Regions from separate parts of the Mesorhizobium sp. M0848 genome, predicted to be linked through region 1. Evidence: predicted binding sites of a transcription regulator. Region 1 holds the regulator's gene; each other region holds the start of a gene.

The links. The regulator PhoB, encoded in region 1, activates phosphate uptake and scavenging genes when phosphate is short. The targets are predictions, from matches to a motif close to TGTCATNNANCTGTCAT.
Region 2: the regulator PhoB is predicted to act here: its motif matches at 1,637-1,653, upstream of olsB (l-ornithine N(alpha)-acyltransferase).
Region 3: the regulator PhoB is predicted to act here: its motif matches at 2,486-2,502, upstream of phnC (phosphonate ABC transporter ATP-binding protein).
Region 4: the regulator PhoB is predicted to act here: its motif matches at 2,049-2,065, upstream of NKH95_RS19440 (esterase-like activity of phytase family protein).

The regions. Positions count from the first base shown of each region.
Region 1 covers NZ_JAMYOM010000001.1:183,615-187,268, reverse strand. Annotated here, with positions in the region: gene eglC (endo-1,3-1,4-beta-glycanase EglC) at 1-1,344, opposite strand, end outside; gene phoB (phosphate regulon transcriptional regulator PhoB) at 1,879-2,568, opposite strand; gene phoU (phosphate signaling complex protein PhoU) at 2,585-3,292, opposite strand; gene pstB (phosphate ABC transporter ATP-binding protein PstB) at 3,319-3,654, opposite strand, start outside.
Region 2 covers NZ_JAMYOM010000008.1:186,214-189,867, reverse strand. Annotated here, with positions in the region: gene NKH95_RS11820 (trimeric intracellular cation channel family protein) at 1-569, shown strand, start outside; gene olsB (l-ornithine N(alpha)-acyltransferase) at 698-1,573, opposite strand; gene NKH95_RS11810 (response regulator) at 1,754-3,654, opposite strand, start outside.
Region 3 covers NZ_JAMYOM010000026.1:112,539-116,192, forward strand. Annotated here, with positions in the region: gene phnE (phosphonate ABC transporter, permease protein PhnE) at 1-490, opposite strand, end outside; gene phnD (phosphonate ABC transporter substrate-binding protein) at 548-1,456, opposite strand; gene phnC (phosphonate ABC transporter ATP-binding protein) at 1,549-2,406, opposite strand; gene NKH95_RS26570 (DapH/DapD/GlmU-related protein) at 2,684-3,301, opposite strand; gene phnL (phosphonate C-P lyase system protein PhnL) at 3,298-3,654, opposite strand, start outside.
Region 4 covers NZ_JAMYOM010000016.1:98,866-102,519, forward strand. Annotated here, with positions in the region: gene NKH95_RS19435 (MATE family efflux transporter) at 1-310, opposite strand, end outside; gene NKH95_RS19440 (esterase-like activity of phytase family protein) at 481-1,959, opposite strand; gene NKH95_RS19445 (GcvT family protein) at 2,177-3,654, shown strand, end outside.

The DNA of each region.
Region 1 (3,654 bases):
CATCTCCGCTGGCGTAGCCAGATGGTCAGGAGGCTGGCCGGCAATGCCGCCCACCGCGAGATTGGCCAGCATATACATGGGATCGTGCATGTCGGCCGGCGTCGCTGCTTGAGCGACCTTTACACCATCATAGGTCCAGACAAGCTCATCCTTCGTCCAGAGTAGGCCATAGGTGTGGAAACCGTCGGTATCCGCAACGTTCACCGTTGACGAAACCTTCGTGTGCGCTCCCGTCTCATTGGAATGCGCCGTCATGTAGAGCGTGTTCGGGTCCTGGCCACGCGTTTCGACAACGTCCAGCTCCGGCGGCCACGAGCCGTCCTCCGGAAGCAGCCAGAACGCCGGCCAGGCTCCGGCTGTTTCAGGGAGATCCGCCCGCATTTCGAAATAGCCGTAGGTTTGCGAGAAGGTGTCGTGGGTCGTCAGGATCCCCGAGGTGTATTCGTAGTTGTTGATCAGAGGCTTGATGTCCTCCGGCGCCTGCGCGGCGGTGATGGTGAGGACGCCGTTCTCAACGCTGAACGGATGGACCGAACTCGTCGGGCCATAATTGGCGTCGATATACCACTGCAACTCACCATTGCTGCTCAACGTGCTGCCGTTCGGCGCTCCCCACCAGAAATTGGAATTCCAGGTGCCGTCCTGCCCGTCCCGAAGGCTCAGCGTGTTGAAATCGTCGGAGAAGGACAGCGTCATTGCGGACTTGTCGATCGGAAGTTCGAACTGGGTGGGCTGCAACTTGTCGATGGTCGTATTCTTGAACACCAGGATCTCGTCGGATCCGAGGTTCAGCATCACGTTCGATTCCACCTGGACCATCTGTGAACGGACGGCATCGAACGAAGTGAAGTCGTAACCGTCAAGGCGGACCGCATCGGTCGCACCGAAATCGAAGATAAGATCACTTCCATTACCTTTGGAAATGGCGAAAGTATCGGCGCCATCACCGCCGATCAGGACATCATTTCCCTTGCCGCCATCCAGCGTCTGGTGACCCGACCCGCCCTTGATGATGTTGTCCAACGCATTTCCGAACGCAAATCGATTGGCGCCGGTAACGACGAGGTTCTCGAAATTGTCGGGGAGCTTGTAGCTCATCCATGTGTCGATCGTGTCGATCCCTGCCCCAGGATCCTCGACCACCTTATTGTTGGTGGAATAGAGATGATAGTAGTCGTCGCCGGCGCCACCGTAGATCGTGACATTGACGCCGGTATCTCCCCAGAAGGAGTCGTTGCCGGAGGTGCCATGCAGTTCCGGTCCAGACCCGGTGGCCGAGAACCAATGAGTGGAAGCGCCGGTGTAGGCAAGAGGGATGCCCTTGGCGTTTAAGACCGTGCTCATCAGAAATCCTTCCTCATGGTGTCCGACCTGGTCAAAGGTCCGGCGACCGCTTCCAAGCAACGCTGCAAAGAACGAGATCGTTCCACGGAATCGTCATTAGATCCGAGATCGCATTGAACAATCGACGGACAAGCGATGAATAAAGAGGAGAGGACTCGCAATAATTTGAAGTAAATTTATTAAAATTGTATATTTCTGCAGAATGCGCGTCATTCGACGAACGTATATCTAAATTAACTCAAATGCATTCTTGCGTGGCTTTCTGGTTGGAGTCTGCGGGAAAGATGGCGACCTATCAAGTAATTCGCCGTGCCTCTTGGCCAGCCGGGGCCCAATAGAGAGTTTGGGAGATCGAGGGACGCGAGAAGCTGCCTGTCGCTTTGGCCCAAATGCAGTCATTCGAAACCTGATGAGGATGACCGCTCCTGGCGTCACGTGCTCGCTCCCCATTGATGAGACGAGTGCAACATTCCACCGGCTGTTGGCGACCGCGTGCTAATCGAGTTTTCCCGATCTATCGGGACGAAACAGCACCTAGTCTTCCCTGATCGCGTAGCCCGCCCCGCGGATCGTGCGGATGACGTCCGGCATCCGGCCATTGTTGACCGCCTTGCGCAGCCGGCCGACATGCACGTCGACCGTGCGCTCGTCGATGTAGATCGTTTCGCCCCAGACATTGTCGAGCAGCTGGCTGCGCGAGAACACGCGGCCTGGATGGCGCATCATGAATTCGAGCAGGCGGAACTCGGTCGGCCCGAGCCGGATCTCGCTCTTCTTGCGATAGACCCGGTGCGACTCGCGATCGAGCACGATGTCGCCGACCTTTAGCACGCTGGACAGCACTTCCGGCTTGGCCCGGCGCAGCAGCGCCTTGACCCTGGCCATGAACTCCGGCGTCGAGAAGGGCTTGACCAGATAGTCGTCGGCGCCGGTCGACAGGCCGCGCACGCGGTCGCTTTCCTCGCCTCGCGCGGTCAGCATGATGATCGGCAGCCGCTCGGTCTCGGGACGCATTCGCAGGCGCCGGCAGAGTTCGATACCGGAAACCGCAGGCACCATCCAGTCGAGCACCAGAAGATCGGGAACGTTCTCCTGCAGCCGGATTTCGGCCTCGTCGCCGCGCGTCACCACCTCGACCTGGTAACCTTCGGATTCAAGATTGTAGCGGAGCAGCACGCCTAGCGGCTCCTCATCCTCCACCACCATGATGCGTGGTGCGATCATCGGCTGGTCACCCCTGTTATGCCGCTGGCGCGGACATTGCCGTCTCGTCCTGCTTCGGACGATTGGCTGGCAGCTGCGTGCCGGTCAAAACATAGTAGGCATTTTCGGCGATGTTGGTCACGTGGTCGCCGATCCGCTCGAGGTTCTTGGCGCAGAACAACAGGTGCGTGCACGCCGTGATGTTGCGGGGATCTTCCATCATGTAGGTCAGCAGCTCACGGAACACCGAGGTGTATTTGACGTCGATGCGTTCGTCATTGTTTCTGAGCGTGGCAAGCGCTGCCGGGTCGGCGGCGGCATACTCGTCGACGACCCCCTGCACCTGGATCAGCACCAGTTGCGCCATCGCGTCGATCGAATGCGAAAGGTCGTGCGGCGTGACACTCAGCCCGACAGTGCCGACGCGCTTGGCGATGTTCTTGGCAAGGTCGCCGATGCGCTCAAGGTCGCCGGCCATGCGGATCGAACCGACCACCGCACGCAGATCGTTGGCCATTGGCTGGCGCTTGGCGATCAGCGTGATGGCGCGATCGTCCAGCTCGCGCTGGCGTGCATCCATGATGGCATCATCGGAAACCACGCGCTGCGCCAGCGCATTGTCCGAATTGAGCAAAGCCCTGGTCGAGCCACTGACCATCGAGCAGGCGAGATCGCCCATGTCGCGGATCAGCTGGCTGATCTGCTCCAGATCCTCATCGAAAGATGCGACGGTATGTTCACCCATGATCTTCGTCCCTCGTATGCCTGAGCTCAGCCGAACCGGCCGGTGATGTAGTCCTGGGTGCGTTTGTCGTCGGGGGTGGTGAACATCTTGTCGGTGGCGCCCTCCTCGACCAGATAGCCTAGATGGAACATCGCGGTGCGCTGCGACACGCGTGCTGCCTGCTGCATCGAATGGGTGACGATGACGATGGTATAGTTCTGACGCAGTTCGTCGATCAGTTCCTCGACGCGAGCAGTGGCGATCGGGTCGAGCGCCGAACACGGTTCGTCCATCAGGATCACCTCGGGTGACACGGCGATGGCGCGTGCAATGCACAGACGCTGCTGCTGGCCACCGGAAAGACCCGTGCCAGGTTCTTGCAA
Region 2 (3,654 bases), on a different contig from region 1:
CGGCTTCGCGTAAGCAACTCGACATTATCGGCTTCCTGTTCCTGGCCAGCGTCACCGGGATAGGCGGTGGCACGCTTCGCGACGTTATCCTCAACCTGCCGGTTTTCTGGGTCGCCAACTCCGGCTATGTGCTGGTCTGCGCCGCGGTTGCGGTGCTGGTCTTCTTCAGCGCGCATCGTGTCGAATCGCGCTGGAAATGGCTGCTCTGGCTCGACGCCGTCGGGCTCGCCGCTTTTTCGGTGATGGGCGCGGCCAAGGGGCTTGCGATTACCGGTTCGCCGGTCGTCTCCGTCATCACCGGCGTGCTCACCGCCACTTTCGGCGGCATTCTGCGTGATCTCCTCGCCGGCGAGCCATCGGTGCTGCTCAGGCCCGAAATCTACGTTACGGCGGCCCTTGCGGGTGCCGGCCTTTACACGCTTGGCGAACTTGCCGGACTGCCGCCGCTCGCCTCGGACCTCGCCGGTTTTGCGGCGGCGTTCCTCGTGCGCGGTGGTGCGCTCAAATTCGGCTGGTCGTTTCCGTCCTACAAGAGCCGACCCGGCAGGCGGCCGGAAGATATTCCGTGAAGAGAGGGAATAGGGAATGGGGAATAGGGAATAGGGAATAGGGAATAGGGAATAGGGAATAATCAGTAGTCACAGGAGCTTAATCGTGGCGTCATCACTACTGCCTACTGCCTACTGCCTACTCAATCTCACGCCGCGAAGCGCTGGGCTTCGCCGCCATAATAGTTGACGTAGCGTGCGCCGATCTCCTTGACCGGCATCACGACGAACACATCGACCGTCGAGAATTCGCGATCGATGACGCAACCATCGCCGATGCGGGCACCGACGCGCAGATAGCCCTTGACCAAAGGCGGCATCGCGGCGATCGCCGCCTTGGCATTGACGGCCTCGATCGGCATCAGATCCATCGAGCAATAGCGCCCGGACACCGCGCGCACGTCCCAGGCCGAGTTCGTCCGGCAGTGGTGGGCTAGGTAGGTGAGCGCCTCGGCATGCGCCGCCGGCACGGTGCCGTGAAAGGACGCGCAGCCGGTCATCACACCGATTTCGTAATGGTTGATGTAAGCCCAGATGCCTTGCCACAACGCCTCGATGGTGCGCTTCGAGCGGTATTCCGGCAACACGCAGGAGCGGCCGAGTTCAAGGAAGCGCTGGCCGGGGTGGCGGGCGATGAGCTTGGTCAGCTCGAATTCACCTTCGGAATAGAAGCCACCGGCCGTGGCCGCGATTTCTTGCCGCAGCAGCCGATATGTGCCGACGATGCGGCGATGTTCGGGACCGGAAAGCGTGGTGTCCAAAACCAGCAGATGGTCGCAGAGCGGATCGAACCGATCGGCGTCCCGGCGGTCATGGGCCTGGAACAGGTCCTTCCTGGCGCCAAGTTCGTCGTAGAACACCCGGTAGCGCACTTCCTGCGCGGCCGCGATCTCGGCCTCGTTGCGAGCGAGCCGCACTTCAAGATTGCCTATACGGCCCAGCGCAGCGCCCTTTATGACGGAATCGACGTTACGTCCGGCAAGCAAGGCGCTGCTGGCGTTCGGCCGAGTGTCACATTCCGGCATAACTGTATGCACGAGTGATTCTCCTTCGAGCCATCCCTCTTGGCACGGGGATACGGTGTAGGTGCAACAGGATTGTGACAGTACCGTGATACGACGTCATGGGCAATACTTCGTCGGCTGGCGAATACGATCAACCGGCTACGTTTAAGTGATCGCCCGTGCCGAATGGCGGTGGAAAGCTCAGGCCGCGACGACCTGCCCCTCGACGGCATTGACCAGCGCCTCGGGGTCGAGCGGCTTGGTGACAAAGCCGCTGGCGCCATGGGCCAACACCGCGTGACGGGTCTTTTCCTGGCTGTCGGCCGACAGCACCATGATCGGCACCGGCCGCACTGCACTTTCTTCCTCATGGCGGCGGATGGCGGCAATCGCGTCCAGCCCGTCCATGACCGGCATGTGGAGATCCATCAAGACCACGTCGAAGCGGTCCTTGTGCGCGGCGCCGGTGACAGCCTCGACGGCGGCCTTGCCGTTGCCGACCACCTTGACGCGATGCCCGGCCTTCAGCAGCGTGGCGCGGGCCAGCATGGCGTTGATGTCATTGTCCTCGGCGATCAGCACCGACAGGCCGCGCTGGCGGTTGCCGATGGCGCGCAGCGTCGGCGCGCCGCGCCTTTCCGGCTGCGGCGGGCCGAGGCTCGGAGCATGGCTGCTCAACAGCACACGCAGAAGTGTTCCGCCACGCACCGGTCTGGCCAGGAAGGTTGCGTAGCCGCTGGCTCGGAACTCGCCAAGCATGCCGCGATCGGTCGGCGCGATCAGCGTGATCGCCTCACAGTCGGAGAAACCGCTTTGGCGCAGGCGCTTGAGCAGCCTTCCGTCGCCTTCTTCCATCGCTGCATCGACCAGGATCGCATCGCAGCCGGCGGCGAAACGCGCGGCCTGTGCGGCAGTGGTGGCGATGTCGACCGCGCCGCCATTGGCGCGGATGGTGCGGGCGATGGCGTCGGCCTCGACGGCGTTCTTCGACAGGATCACCGCGCGTCTGCCCGAGAGAGCATTCTGGTGGCCCTGCGGCGCTTCGGTGGCCGCTATCGCAGGGATTTCGAAGACGAACTCGGATCCCTGGCCGAGCCGGCTGGATACCGAGATCGTGCCGCCCATGGCGGCCACCAGGCGTCTGGAGATGGCAAGGCCGAGGCCGGCCCCGCCATGTGTGCGTGTCGACGTGCCGTCGGCCTGCTCGAACTCCTCGAAAATGCGCTCCAGGTCGGCATCACGCAGGCCCGGACCGGTATCGGCGATGGTGAAGCATATGCGGTCGCTGGTTTCGGTGCGTGCGCGTGCTATGCTCACCAGCACGCCGCCGCTGTCGGTGAACTTGATGGCGTTGCCGATGAGGTTGAGAAGCACCTGCCTCACCTTGCCCGGATCGGCGGTGATCAATTGCGGCACGTCGGGTTCGACATGGCAACCCAGCCCGATATCCTTGGCGAAAGCCCGCGCTGCCAGCAATTCGATGATGTTGTCGGCGATCTCGCGCACCGACATCGGCTGCGGCTCGGGGTCGAAACGCCCGGCTTCGATCTTGGAATAGTCGAGAAGATCCTCGATCAGGGCAAGCAATGCGCTGGCCGAGGTCGAGACGGCGCCGACATAGGTTTGCTGCTCCGGCGACAGGCTGGTGTCGGCCAGCAACCTGGCCATCCCCATGATGCCGTTCATCGGGGTGCGGATTTCATGGCTGACGGTGGCGAGGAAGCGCGATTTGGCCTGGCTGGCATATTCGGCCCGTTCGCGTGCGGTGATCAGCGAGGATTCGGCGCGTTTGCGGGCGGTGATGTCGCGGGCGATGGCGCGGTGCGAAACCGCGCCGCTGTCCTTGTCGCGCACCGACAGTTCGATCCAGGAGAACCAGCGCTGCCCGCTCGGCGTGCTGATAGAGACATCGGTGGAACTCAGGCACTCATGGTCGGAAAAGGCGGCATCGGGAACCATGCCGACCTCGATGCCCAGTTCTGCCAGGGTCTTGCCGGCAAGGTCGCGCTGGTCGATCTCGACGAGATCGGCGAAGACCTTGTTGGCATAGACGATGTAGCCATCGCGGTCGCGATGGATGACGAGATCGCCAAGCGCGTCGA
Region 3 (3,654 bases), on a different contig from region 1:
GCAGCTCCATGAGGCGCTTGACGATCAGCCGCAGCACCGGATGCGGCGTCAGATTGCGCGCCGCGATGAAGGAGAACGGCACGGCGAAGACGAAGCCGATGAAGGTCGAGACCAGCGCCACGTTGAGCGTGGTCAGCATCAGCTCGAAATATTCGGGGATGTAGAAGCTGTCCCAGACATACGAGCGGCCAAGCGGAAAGTTGAATTCCTGGGTGCCGGTGTCATGCGGGGAAGCGATATCGAACATCGCCCGCCAGACATCGTTCCAGTCCTTGGGGACGAGCCAGCTCAGGAAGTCCAGCAAATGCGGCAACCGGTCGAAGAAATGCCCGGCATTGGCCTCGTCGGCGAACCACATGGTGCTGCCAAGCGCGATGATGAGAAGGCCGACACCGATGGCGGTGTAGAGCCGGCGCAAGGACGTCTGGCGACGCCAGGCGTCGGCCATCTGGTGAGTGGCGCCGGAAGGGGCTGTCACGGAAAGGGTCATGATCGGACATGCAAGAAGGGCGGCGTTTTATCGACGCCGCCCTTCCTGATTTCGCCGTTAGCCGCCAATGGCTGCCTTACGGGCTTCGACGATGACGTTGTAGAAGTCCGCCTTGACCGGGACGTAGCCGGTAAAGTCGCCGCCTTCGACGCCTTCGAAGCAAGCCTTGTCCTTCTTCGGCAACTGCGTGAAGAAGTCGGCGAGCTTGGCGGTCATTTCGTCGCGGAGCGCGGTGCGCACGACCAGCGGGCCGTTCGGGATCAGGCCCGAGCGCCAGACTTCGACGAAGTCGTTGGGGTCGACGGCGCCCTTGGCGACTTCCTTGTGGAAGGTGCCCGAGGTGTAGCCGTCCTTGAAGTCGCCGATACCGGAGGAATCGTCCACCGCCACATCGACCTTGCCGTCGCGCACGGCCAGAACGTTGTTCTCGTGGCCGCCGTTGAACTGGGTCGAAGCGAAGAAGGTTTCGTTCGAAGCGCCGGTGTCCTTCGGGATCTGGGTCAGCGGGATCAGATAGCCGGAGGTAGAATCCGGATCGGCGTAGCCGAGTTTCTTGCCCTTGGCCGACTTGATATCGGTGATGCCGGAGGATTTCAGCGCCAGGCCGATCGAATAGTAGCCGGTGGCGCCGTCGGTCTGCTGGGTGGTGAGGATCGGGGTGACCGCCTTCGGGTCCTTGAGAGCGATGCTGGCGTAGCCGGAAGCGCCGAGTTCGGCGAAGTCGAGCGTGCCGCCAAGCAGGCCCTGGATCACGCCGTCATAGTCGGCAGCGGGGAACAGCGAGACCTTTTCGAAGCCGAATTCGGCCTTCAGATGGTCGGCGAGGCACTGGTAGTTGCGCAGCCGGTCGGTTTCGTTTTCGCCGCCGAGAATGCCGACGCGAAATTCCTTCATGTCGGCGGCATGGGCCATGCTGGTCGCCATGGCGAGCACCGAAACGGCGCTGAAAACCATCTTCCTGAACATCTGTAATCTCTCCTGTAGGTTCCGGCCCCGCGCCGGCAGCGTTCTCGATTTTGACAGGTGCCCTTGACGCGGGCTGTCGATCCAGGCCGCTCTCAGTATCCCGGGAATGCGGGCTCGAGCGGTCCGGCGGATGCGGCGATCTTTCGGCTGAAGGCAACGCTGGTCGAGGTGATGGCCTCGGAGATTTCCTGGCCATTGCTGTCGGCGCCGTAGACGAGACGCACGGCCTCGCGGTTGAGTTCTTCCGGCGGGCCGTCGAAGACGACCTTGCCGGCGGCCATGCCGATGATGCGGTTGCAGTAGGTGCGGGCGGTGTCCAGCGTGTGAAGATTGGTGACGACGGTGATGCCGTCGCGCAGATTGACGTCCTGCAGCGAATCCATCACCACCTTGGCGTTGAGCGGGTCGAGCGAGGCGATCGGCTCGTCGGCGAGGATCACTTTGGGCTGCTGCATCATGGCGCGGGCAATGGCGACGCGCTGCTGCTGGCCGCCCGACAAGGTGCCTGCGGGCTGCAGCGCGATGCGGGCAATGTCGAGCCGCTCGAGTGCCGCGACCGCCTCGGCGCATTCGGCGCGCGAGAACATGCCGAACAGGTTGGTGATGGTCGAACGGTGGTTCAGCTTGCCGAGCAGCACGTTGGTCAGCACGTCGAGGCGCGGCACCAGGTTGAACTGCTGGAAGATCATGGCGCAGTCACGCTGCCAGCGCCGCAGCGGCGAGCCGCGCAACTGGGAAACCTCGGCGCCGTCAAAAAAGATCGATCCCTGGCTGGGATCGATGAGACGGTTGATCATGCGAAGAAGGGTCGATTTGCCGGCGCCCGAACGGCCGATAATGCCAACCATCTGACCCTGTGGGATGGCGATGTTGATGTCGCTGACGGCGGTGTTCTTACCAAATCGGCGGCTGACACCGCGGATTTCGAGCGTGGCGGAATTTGCTGACATGGGGCAGGTTCCAGTCTGGACCATATTGATCGTCAGGCACTCGCCTAACGCAGCCACATGAACCTGCCGTGTCGCGGTGATGTCAGTTTTGTTACGCTCCACAGGTGTGGAGTTATGGCCGGCCCAGGGCCAGCAGGTCCTCGAAGTGCTCCATGTCCCTGAAGCCGCAGAAGGCGGGAGTTTTGATTTCGATCACGGGAGCCTGCTGCTCGAAAAAGCTTGAGAGAGTCATCGAACAGGTCCTGCCATGTGGCTGCCATGACGATGATGTGAAGAATTATCCTTCGTATTTTTCCAGGAAGGCCTCGGCCGATAGTTCCCGGAAATCGTCGAGCGAAGCGCGCAGCCTGGCATGATCCCAGTCCCACCAGGCAAGCGCCTGATAACGGTCGGCGGTGCGGCGGTCGAAGCGCTCACGGATCGGTTTGGCCGGCACGCCGGCGACGATGGTGTAGGGGGCGACGTCCTTCGAGACGACGGCTCCGGCGCCGATCGCCGCGCCGTCACCGACGGTGACGCCGGGCAGGATGGTCGAGCCGTGGCCGAGCCAGGTGTCGTGGCCGATGGTGACTCGCCTGGCGCGACGCTGGGCGAAGAATTCTGTCTCGTGCTCGGCGTCGTCCCAGTAGTCCGAGGCGCGATAGGTGAAATGGTGCAGCGTTGGCCGCCAGGTCGGGTGGTTGGTGGCGTTGATGCGCACGCTGGCGGCGATGTTGGCGAACTTGCCGATCGTCGCGCACCAGACGGCGCAGTCCTGCATCATGTAGGAATAGTCGCCAAGCTCGCTTTCCGACACCCGGCTGCGGTCGGCGATCTCGGTCCAGCGGCCGAGCGTCGAATTCTGCACATCCGCCGTCGGATGGACCAGCGGCGTCTCGGACAATTTCCTGGTCATGCGGCGATTTTTCCGGGAGCGAAAGCGGTGACGTCGATGATGCGGTCGGCAACCGCCTCGCGTACGTCGTGGTCATGGAAGATGCCGAGCAGCGCGACATCAGCCGCCTTCTTGGCGGCGATGAGTTCAATCACGACATCGCGGTTTTTGGCGTCGAGCGAGGCGGTCGGCTCGTCGAGCAGCAGGATCGGATGCTCGGTGATGAAGCCGCGTGCGATGTTGACGCGCTGCTGCTCGCCACCGGAGAAGGTCGCAGGTGGCAATGCCCAGAGTTTCTCCGGCAGGTTGAGCTGCGCCAGCAAGGCGCGTGCCTTGCCGCGGGCAATCTCGCGATCCTCGCCGCGCTCGACCAG
Region 4 (3,654 bases), on a different contig from region 1:
TGGTGCCGACGATGCGGCGCGCCTCGGGCAGGTCGCGGGCACCGACCGACTGGGCCACCAGAATGGTGGCCGCCATGCCGATGCCGAACACAGTGCCGAGGATCAGGAACAGGACGAGGTTGGCGTTGGAGGTGGCGGTCAGCGCCGATTCGCCGAGGAAACGGCCGACCCAGACGGCGTTGATCGAACCGTTGAGCGACTGCAGCACGTTGGAGCCGAGCACCGGCAGGGCGAACAGCAGAAGCGTGCGCGGGATCGGGCCGCTGGTCAGGTCGCCGGTGCGCCGGCGCGCGGGCATTTTTTCGTCCATGGCGGGCAGCTCGGCGGATGGAGATTTGGATCCAGTCCACGATGATATCGCAGGCGGGACCGAGATGCACCCTTGCGAACGCGCCGCACGGTTGAAAGGCCGCTGCCCCGTTCATGCCCAGCCGCGAGCCCCAGCGGACGCGCCAAGCGCGCCCGCCCGGGCAGTGGTGGTTACTTCTTGGTCAGACCCGGCAGCGTGACCTGATAGACCAGGAACATGGTGTCGACATTGGCGCCGTCTTCGGCCTTGTAGGGCGCGCCGACCTGAAAACCGTCCTGGGCGAGGAAGTCGTTGTCGTTGGCGACGAACAGGAAGTAGTCGTCGGGCAGCTTCGGATCCAGAACGCTGACCACTGACATCGCCTCCCACTTCTCGGACAGGTTATCCTGGTCGTTGGGCGCGCCATTGTGCAGGCCGAAGCGGCCGAGCTCGGCACTGTCGTTGATGTCGATGAATGGCGTCAGCTTGGCCGGTGTCACCGATGGGTCGACGACGCCCTTGGGGGCGACCGGCTTGTCAGCGGCGTCGAAGGCGCCGCCGGCGATGTCGGTCGCGACCGAGACGTCGACGACGAAGATCTGGCGCACAAGCGAGGTGTCGCCCTTCAGCCCCTGGCCGTTGCCGCTGTCGCGCGCCAGCATCAGGAAAGTCTGATCCGACAGTGCCACGATCTCGCTCTGCGCGGCGACCTTGGTCTTGCCCTTGGCATCCTTGAACACCGGCAGCGGCACGACATACTCATGCGCCAGCTTGAGATGGCCGAGGTCGGATGCGTCGTAGACGAGGGCGCGGGTGTTCTGGCGCGTGGCGGGCGAATCGCCGCCGTCCTGCCGGGGCGCCGACTGCAGCACGGCGATCAGGAACTTGCCGTCTGGCGTCATTGCCATGCCTTCGAGGCCTTGGTTGTTCTGGCGGCCGGTTTCGGGATCCTTCGGATCGGGCTCGGCGGCACCGGGTCCCGGATTGTCCGAGGCGAAGTTCGGCGTGCCGTGGCGCATCGGCACGAGGGCGGCCGGTGGCTGGGTTGCCGACAGCAGATGCCCGTCGGCGGAAAACCGATAGATGTTCGGGCCGTATTCGTCGGAGATGAACATCGAACCATCGGGCAGCCGCACGATCGCCTCGTTGTCGAGCGCCAGCTTGCCATTGTCGGCTTGCGGCAGGATCGGCATGTCGCCGCTTGCCGCGCGCACGCCGTTGAGCGGGTCGAGGCCGGTGGCATCAGCGCCCTTGTCGTCGGTGAGCAGCATGGTGTCGGCGAGCGTCGCCTTGACGCCCGTCTGCTCCTGGCCGGCAGCGGGTGCGGCACCCAATGCGGTCGGCATGAATTCTATGCCGATGGTGTTGAGGCGCGGCCGGTAGTCGGTGGTGCCGACGACATTGTAGCCGCGGTCGGGCAGCAGCCAGAGCGAACCCTTGTAACCATCGGCGCCGTGCGTCCAGCCTGATGTGTCGATCGCCATGCCGGAGCCCGAGCCGAAGGTCTCGCCGAACTTGTCGCGCTGAGCGGCCGGGATGCGGCCGACACCGACCAGCCCCTTGTTGACGAGGCCGCCGACGGTCGCGGTGCTGTCGGCGAGCGCCGGCGTCAAGGCGGTGAACAAGGCCAGCGCGACGCCGAGCGACGCGGTTCGGTACAGGTGTTTCATGAATAATCCTCTTTGTGACGGATGTGCCGCGAGGCGCGACATCGATGATGCCGCGCAGGCCTCCCCGAAACGCGGTCTACGGCGCGAACATGATGCTTACGTGACAGCGCGCGGTGCATGCCGGCGGTCGACGAAAAACGATGCGCGCGCGCGCACTAGACACTTATGTCCAGTAAATCTATGCTCCAGCCTTCGGACTAACCGTGGAGGGGAAGCCTTGAAGTCGCACTACCGCGCAGTCGTCATCGGAGGTGGCGTGGTTGGAGCCTCGGTGCTCTATCACCTGACGCGGTTCGGCTGGAGGGATGTGGCGCTGATCGAGCGCGCCGAACTGACGGCCGGTTCGACGTGGCACGCGGCGGCAGGCTTCCATTCGCTCAACGCGGATCCCAACGTGGCGGCGCTGCAGGACTACACCATCAATCTCTACCGGGAGATCGAGGCCGAATCCGGCTGGGATATCGGCCTGCACATGACGGGCGGCGTCAACATCGCCAGCGATCCCGCGCGCTGGGAGTGGCTGAAATCGGCCTGGGCGGTGTTCCAGTCGGTCGGCATCGAGACCGCTAGGTTGGTAACGCCCGATGAGATCAAGACGATCTGCCCGATCGTCGACGTCACCGGTGTGCTTGGCGGGCTGCATGATTCCAACGAAGGCCATCTCGACCCGTACGGCACGACGCATGCCTATGCGGGTGCTGCGAAGAAGCGCGGCGCCGACATCATCCTGCGCAACCGGGTCGTCGAGTTGAAGCCGCGCGCCGACGGTCGCTGGGATGTCATCACGGAGCAGGGCACCATCATCGCCGAGCATGTCGTCAATGCCGGCGGGCTGTGGGCAAAGCAGCTCGGCCGCATGGCCGGCGTCGACCTGCCGGTGACGCCGATGGAGCACCATTATTTCATCACTGAGGACATTCCCGAGATCGCGGCGCTGGACAGGGAAATCGGCATCGCCGTCGATCTCGATGGCTTTTCGTATCTCCGGCAGGAGCGCAAGGGCGTGCTGCTGGGCGTTTACGAGCAGAATCCGAAGCACTGGAACATGGATGGTGCGCCATGGGACTACGGCATCGAGCTGATCCCGGAAGACATCGATCGCATCAGCCCGGAACTCGCCAAGGCGCATGAGCGCTTCCCCTGCCTGGCGACTGCCGGCATCCGCAAATGGGTCAACGGTGCCTTCACCTTCACCCCGGACGGCAATCCGATTGTCGGGCCGGTGCGGGGGCTGAAGAATTACTGGGTCGCCTGCGGCGTCATGGCCGGTTTCAGCCAGGGCGGCGGCGTCGGCAAGTCGCTGGCCGAATGGATGATTTACGGCGAACCGCAGGCCGACATTTTTGGCATGGACATCGCCCGCTACGGCGCCTTCGCCGCCAACCGGGAATATCTCAAGCAGACCACGCGCCAGTTCTATTCGCGCCGCTTCGTCATGACCTTTCCCAATGAACGGCTGCCCGCCGGCCGGCCGCTGAAACGCCCCGGTGCCTATGACGGCATGACGGCCGCGGGATGCGAATGGACGGCTTCCTGGGGGCTGGAAATCCCGGCCTATTTCGCGCCGATGGGATTTGCCGAGAACACGACGCTGCGGCGCTCCAACGCCTTCGACATCGTCGGCGACGAGGCGCTGCAGGTGCGGCGCGCCGCCGGTCTCGTCGATATCTCGGCCTATTCGCGCTATGCGGTGGC